One region of the Variovorax sp. Soil_C_12 genome, then DNA from elsewhere that is predicted to be linked to it. Evidence: predicted binding sites of a transcription regulator. Region 1 holds the regulator's gene; each other region holds the start of a gene.
What was found. Region 1 encodes LexA, which represses DNA repair genes until DNA is damaged. Its sites were predicted from a motif close to ACTGTATNNNNATACAGT; they were not measured.
Positions count from the first base shown of each region.

Region 2: the regulator LexA is predicted to act here: its motif matches at 1,372-1,389, upstream of AC3A6X_RS10790 (PA0069 family radical SAM protein).
Region 3: the regulator LexA is predicted to act here: its motif matches at 1,049-1,066, upstream of AC3A6X_RS15795 (DNA topoisomerase IV subunit B).

Region 1 is NZ_JBDGIO010000021.1:74,216-76,478, reverse strand. It holds gene AC3A6X_RS33480 (hypothetical protein) at 147-479, opposite strand; gene lexA (transcriptional repressor LexA) at 628-1,302, opposite strand; gene AC3A6X_RS33470 (asparaginase) at 1,377-2,263, shown strand, end outside.
Region 2 is NZ_JBDGIO010000003.1:437,323-439,585, forward strand. It holds gene AC3A6X_RS10785 (efflux transporter outer membrane subunit) at 1-315, shown strand, start outside; gene AC3A6X_RS10790 (PA0069 family radical SAM protein) at 266-1,354, opposite strand; gene AC3A6X_RS10795 (GbsR/MarR family transcriptional regulator) at 1,480-2,061, shown strand; gene AC3A6X_RS10800 (NAD-dependent epimerase/dehydratase family protein) at 2,114-2,263, shown strand, end outside.
Region 3 is NZ_JBDGIO010000005.1:239,600-241,862, reverse strand. It holds gene AC3A6X_RS15800 (MFS transporter) at 1-945, opposite strand, end outside; gene AC3A6X_RS15795 (DNA topoisomerase IV subunit B) at 1,100-2,263, shown strand, end outside.

The DNA of each region.
Region 1 (2,263 bases):
ATTGTGCCTCGCACCATCTGCAGGGCTGCGTGCCGTGCGCCAGAAGCGCAGGGCGCTTCTGGGATATGCCCGCTCAACGCCCGCAGAATGCCCGCGGATGTACCCGTGCCCGGGCGCTCGGCGCGCCCGGCGGCGGGTCGCTGTCGTCAATGCAGGCGGCCGGACGACGGCGTTGCGCCGGCGGCTTCCAATGCGGCCAGCCGGTCGAGCTCGGCGCAGACATCGGCCATGCGGCCGGAGATCACGACCCGGCCCGTGCCCGGGCCGTTGGGTTGCGCATCGACCATGCGCACCACGCGCAAAGGACGGGCCGGCGCCGACAAGTGGGACGTTGGTGCGGCAGGACGCGCGGCGCAACTGGGCCGGATGCCGACGTAGCGCAGGCCGGCGGCGCTGCGGCGGCGCGACGGCATCCAGCGGCTGGCCAGCGATTGAAGGGGCGTGAACAGGTCGACGAGGCTGAGCAGAGCGATTCCCATGTGAACTCCATGAAGGTCAGAGATTGAACACAGGCAGGATTGCTGTCATCGGCCGCGACAGGGTGATGGCCCTCGGCCATACGCCCGCCACCTGTCGCAGCCGGTGGGGCGGCAGGGGTCGATTTCGCCCATGCCGCCTTGTGCGGAGCTACATCAGCATCGTGTTGCGGATCAGGCCGACAGCGAGGCCTTCGATCTCGAAAGGCTCGCCGGGCTGCACGATGATGGTGGGGTAGTCGGGGTTCTCGGCATGCAGCTCGATGACCTGCTTGTTGCGCTTGAGGCGCTTGACCGTGACCTCGTCGCCCAGCCGGGCCACGACGATCTGGCCGTTGCGGGCCTCCTTGGTGGCTTGCACGGCCAGCAGGTCGCCGTCCATGATGCCGGCGTCGCGCATGGACATGCCGCGCACCTTGAGCAGGTAGTCGGGTTGGCGCTGGAACAGCGTGTTCTCCACGTAGTAGGTCTGGTCCACGTGCTCCTGCGCCAGGATGGGCGAGCCCGCTGCCACGCGGCCGATCAGCGGCAGCGCGAGCTGTGCCATGCCGGGCAGCGACAACGAGAACTGGTTGTTGCGCGATTCGTTCAGCGAGCGCAGCGCGTCGCCCTTGAGGCGGATGCCGCGCGAAGTGCCGCTCACGAGTTCGATGACGCCCTTGCGTGCCAGAGCCTGGAGGTGTTCCTCGGCCGCGTTGGCGGACTTGAAGCCCAGTTCGGCGGCGATCTCGGCGCGCGTGGGCGGCGCACCGGTGCGCGCGATGGCGCTTTGGATCAGATCCAGAATCTGTTGCTGGCGGGCGGTAAGCTTGGCGGCGAACTGCATTGACGACTCCTTGCAGCACTGGCTGCATATCCAGTACCTGTATTTTTAACCAGTTTCCGGAGCTTTGGCAAGCCATGGCCGACAACAACAGCGAAATCAGGCGTCGCGTGATCGTGCTGGGCACGGGCGGCACGATCGCGGGCCGCGCCGCCAGCGCGGGCGACAACGTGGGCTACACCGCCGGCGAGGTGGGCGTGACCGAGCTGCTGGAGGGCATCGCCGCGCCCCCAGGCATCGTGCTGCAGACCGAGCAGGTGGCGCAGGTCGACAGCAAGGACATGAGCTTTTCGATCTGGCGCCGGCTGGCCGAACGCTGCGCCCATTGGCTGGCCGAGCCCGATGTCGCGGGCTTGGTCATCACCCACGGGACCGACACGCTGGAGGAGACCGCCTTCTTCCTTCAATCGGTGCTGGCGCCGTCCAAGCCGGTCGTGCTGACCTGCGCCATGCGGCCGGCCACGGCGCTGACGCCCGATGGCCCGCAGAACGTTCGCGATGCCGTTGCTGTTGCGGCCAGTGCCGGTGCGCGGGGCGTCGTAGCGGTCTGCGCGGGCACGGTACACAGCGCCTTCGATGTGCAGAAGGTGCACACCTACCGGGTCGATGCCTTCGATTCCGGCGATGCGGGACCGGTGGCCTATGTGGAGGAGGGCGCCTTGCGCGAGCTCAGGTACTGGCCCGCCTCCCCGTCCGAGCCGGCTCGCCGTTGCTTCGAGCTGATGCAGCAGGCCGAGCGCTGGCCTCGCGTGGAGATCGTGCTGAGCCACGCGGAGGCGCGCGGCAGCATCGTCGATGTCTTGATCCAGGAGCGACAGCCAGGCGCTGCCGAGCCGGTCCAGGGCCTGGTGCTCGCGGCCACCGGCAACGGCACGCTGCACGAAGCGCTGGAAGCCGCCGCGCTGCGCGCGCAGGCGGCGGGCATTGCGGTTTTGCGTGCCACCCGCTGTCTGCAGGGCCGCAT
Region 2 (2,263 bases), on a different contig from region 1:
GCGCTCGACCGCGCGGTGACGCAGTCGCTCGCCGCCGTCGATTCGGCGCGCCGCGTGCTGGACATGGCGACCACCCGCTACGAAGGCGGTGCCTCGACCTACCTCGACGTGATCAGCGCCCAGCAGTCGCTGCTGGTGGCCGAGCGCCAGGCCACGCAGCTGCAGGGCCAGCGCCTGCTGACCTCGGTCTTTCTCGTGAAGGCGCTGGGCGGCGACTGGTGCGGCGTCGAATCGCGCAGTGCGAGCGCGAGCGCGAGCGCCCACGCTAGAACAGACTGCCCTGCCCCGCTGCGCCGGGTGGCCGGAACGCGCTGAGATCGAGCGCGATGCGCTCGCGGTTGAAGCCCAGGCGCTGCGTCGCCTTCTCGAAGCGCTGGCGGATCAGCTCGGCCCACAGGCCGCTGCCGACCATGCGGGTGCCGAAGTCGGCGTCGTAGTCCTTGCCGCCGCGCATCTCGTGGATGCGCGCCATGATGCGGCCGGCACGCTGCGGGTAATGCAGCTCCAGCCATTGCTTGAAGAGCGGCGCCACCTCCCAGGGCAGGCGGATCACGGTGTAGAAGGCGCTGCGCGCGCCGGCCTCCCAGGCGGCCTCGAGCACCTTTTCCATGTCTTCGGTGACGAAGGGGATCTGCGGCGCCACGCTCACCCCCACCGGCACGCCGGCCTCGGCCAGCGTGCGTACCGTGCGCAGCCGCCGGTGCGGCGCGGCGGCGCGCGGCTCCAGCTTGCGCGCGAGCTCGCCGTCGAGCGTGGTGATGGTGACGTAGACCGCTGCCAGGTGCTGGGCCGCCATCGGCGCGATCACGTCGAGGTCGCGCTCGACGGCGCTGGACTTGGTGACCAGGCCGAAGGGATGGCGCACCTCCTGGAGCAGCTCGATCACCGCGCGCGTCAGCCGCAGCTCGCGCTCGATCGGCTGGTAGCAATCGGTCGCGGTGCCGATCGCCAGGTTCTGCGGCCTGTAGCTGCGCCGGCCCAGCTCGGCGCGCAGCACCTCCACGATGTTGCGCTTGGCGATCAGCTTGGTCTCGAAGTCCAGGCCGGGCGAGAGGTTCAGGTAGCTGTGGGTCGGCCGCGCGAAGCAGTAGATGCAGCCGTGCTCGCAGCCGCGGTAGGGGTTGATCGAGCGGTCGAAATGGATGTCGGGCGAGTCGTTCTCGCTCAGCACCGACTTCACGTCCTCGAAGCGCACCTCGGTCTGCAAGGGAGGCAGCGGCTCGGCGCTGCCCTCTTCGAGCGTGCCCCAGCCGTCGTCGAAGGCATCGCGCGCGTCGCGCTCGAAGCGGTGGGGCAGCCGGGTCGCGGCGCCGCGGCCCTTGATGGCGTGGATGGGAATGAAAGCGTCGGGCATGGTCTTCGCCTCGAATAACTGGATGAATATCCAGTATTCCACCAATCGCGCCGGCTTGCACGCGAGTTCTATTTCTCTATTGACAGAAATATCGAAAACCATAGACTCGATGCCGAGGCCACACCATGCAACTGACCGACATCCAACGCAAGTTCGTGCTCCACTGGGGCGAAATGGGCTCCATGTGGGGCGTCAACCGCACCGTCTCGCAGATTCACGCCCTGCTCTTCGTCCACGGCAAGCCACTGCATGCGGAGCAGCTGTCGGAGACCCTCAACGTCGCGCGCTCGAACGTGAGCAACAGCCTGAAGGAACTGCAGGCCTGGAACCTGGTGCGCATCACCCACGTGTTGGGCGACCGGCGCGACTATTTCGAGACCAGCGTCGACGTGTGGGAGCTGTTCCGCACCGTGGTGCGGGAGCGCAAGGAGCGCGAGTTCGACCCCACCGTTCGCATGCTGCGCGAGGTCATCGCCAGCCCCGATTTCGTCAACGAGCCGGCCGACGCGCAGGACCGCATTCGGGCCACCATGGAGCTCATGGCCAAGCTCGGCGCCTGGGCCGACGAGATGTTGCGCCTGTCACCCGGCACGCTGGACAAGGTGCTGTCGCTGGGCGCCAGCGTGCAGAAGTTCGTGCGTGGCGACGCCGCCGGCCGCGGCGGGGACGACCCCGATGCCCACCATGCCGGATTGCCCATGCTTTGAATTTTTTTCACCTCTTATTTCTGTTTTGACTGAAACATCGAGAGGAACAGCCATGGCCACCTCGCTCAACGTCCTGGTTTGCGGCGCCAACGGCTTCATCGGCAGCCGCATCGCTGCGGCGCTGCTGCAGGCCGGGCACCGCGTGAGCTGCGGCAGCGCGACGCGGCTGCGCACGGATCTGCCCCATGTTCCCATCGACTTC
Region 3 (2,263 bases), on a different contig from region 1:
CATCACGCTCGCGAAGACGTACACCGACAGCGGCGTGATCGGCGCCGCCAGGAAGATCGCGATGGTTGCCGCGCGGCTGAAGTAGATCGCGGCCAGCAGCTTGCGCTTGGCCAGCCGTGCCCCGAGCGAGCCCGCGACATAGGTGCCGAACACATTGAACAGGCCGACCAGCGCCAGCGCATAGCTCGCCACTTCGGGCGAGAGCCCCTTGTCGCGCAGGTAGCTCGGCATGTGCACGCCGATGAAGGCCAACTGGAAGCCGCAGACGAAATAGCCCGCCATCAACAGCACGAAGCTGGGGTACTTGAAGGCCTCGCCCACGGCCTGAAGGATGGTCTGGTCGCGGTGGGCGACGGCGGCGTGGCCGACACGGGGCTCGCGCAGGCCGAAGGCGAGCGGCACGATCAGCAGCACCATGAGCGCCAGCAGCAGCAGGGCCGTATGCCAGCCGAAGCCCGCGATCAGGTGGCCCTCCACCGGCACCATCAGGAACTGCCCGAAGGAGCCGGCCGCGGCGGCCACGCCCATGGCCCACGATCGCCGCTCCACCGGGATCTGCCGCCCGATCACGCCGTAGATCACCGCGTAGGTGGTGCCAGCCTGGGCCGCGCCGATCAGCACGCCGGCCGTCAGCGCGAACATGAGCGGGGTGGGCGACAGCGCCATGCCTGCCAGGCCGATCGCGTAGAGCACGGCGCCCGCCACCAGAACGCGGAAGGCGCCCAGCTTGTCGGCCAGCATGCCGGCGAAGACGCCGATCACGCCCCAGGAGAGGTTCTGGATGGCGATTGCCAGCGAGAAGCTCTGGCGCGACCAGCCCTGTTCCTGCGTGATGGGCTGCAGCCACAGCCCGAAGCCGTGGCGGATCCCCATCGAGAGGGTGACGATCATCGCGCCGCAGAACAGGACCTGCTTGAGCGACAGCGGCTGGGATTGAGCGTGCATCCGGCGACTGTAGCCAAAAGCGAAAGGCCGCACGCGCCACGGCCGCGACACGCATTGTTGATATTTTCAAGCGGCGTTGATGCGGGCTGCGCATCAGCGCCGCTCTGTATGTCCATCCAGTTTTTCGGCAGGCCCACGCATACAATCCGCCCCCATGGCGACCCTCAGCAAGACTCCCCCGGCCTATTCGGAAGGCTCGATCCGCGTCCTCAAGGGCCTGGAGCCCGTCAAGCAGCGTCCGGGCATGTACACCCGCACCGACAACCCGCTGCACATCATCCAGGAAGTGCTGGACAACGCCGCCGACGAGGCGCTGGCCGGCTACGGCAAGAAGATCAAGGTCACGCTTCACACCGACGCCTCGGTCAGCGTCGAGGACGATGGCCGCGGCATTCCCTTCGGCCTGCATCCCGAGGAGAAGGCCCCGGTGGTCGAGCTGGTCTTCACCCGCCTGCACGCGGGCGGCAAGTTCGACAAGGGCTCGGGCGGCGCTTACAGCTTCTCGGGCGGCCTGCACGGCGTGGGCGTGTCGGTGACCAATGCGCTGTCGAAGCGGCTCGAGGTCCAGTCCTTCCGCGACGGTTCGGCCGCGTGCATCGCGTTCGCGGGCGGCGATGTGGCCGAGCCGCTCCGGGTCCGTTCGATCGAGAGCGGCGAGCGCCGGCAGGGCACCACGGTGCGCGCCTGGCCCGACCCCAAGTACTTCGAGTCCGGCGTGCTGCCGGTCAACGAGCTGACGCACCTGCTGCGCAGCAAGGCGGTGCTGATGCCCGGCGTGACCGTCACGCTGGTGGTCGAGAAGACCAAGGAGACCCAGCAGTGGCTCTACAAGGGCGGCCTGCGCGACTACCTCATGCAGACGCTCAACGCCGACCCGGTGATCCCGCTGTTCGAAGGCGCCGGCCATGCCGACAAGAACGCCGACAACTTCGCCGAAGGCGAGGGCGCCGAGTGGTGCGTGGCCTTCACCGAAGAGGGCCAGCCGGTGCGCGAGAGCTACGTCAACCTGATTCCCACCAGCGCCGGCGGCACGCATGAAAGTGGCCTGCGCGACGGCTTGTTCAACGCGGTCAAGAGCTTCGTCGAGCTGCATTCGCTCTTGCCCAAGGGCGTGAAGCTCTTGCCCGAGGACGTGTTCGCGCGCGCCTCCTACGTGCTCTCGGCCAAGGTGCTGGACCCGCAGTTCCAGGGCCAGATCAAGGAGCGCCTCAATTCGCGCGACGCGGTGCGGCTGGTCTCCAGCTTCGTGCGCCCGGCGCTGGAGCTGTGGCTCAACCAGCACGTGGACTATGGCCGCAAGCTGGCCGAGCTGGCCATC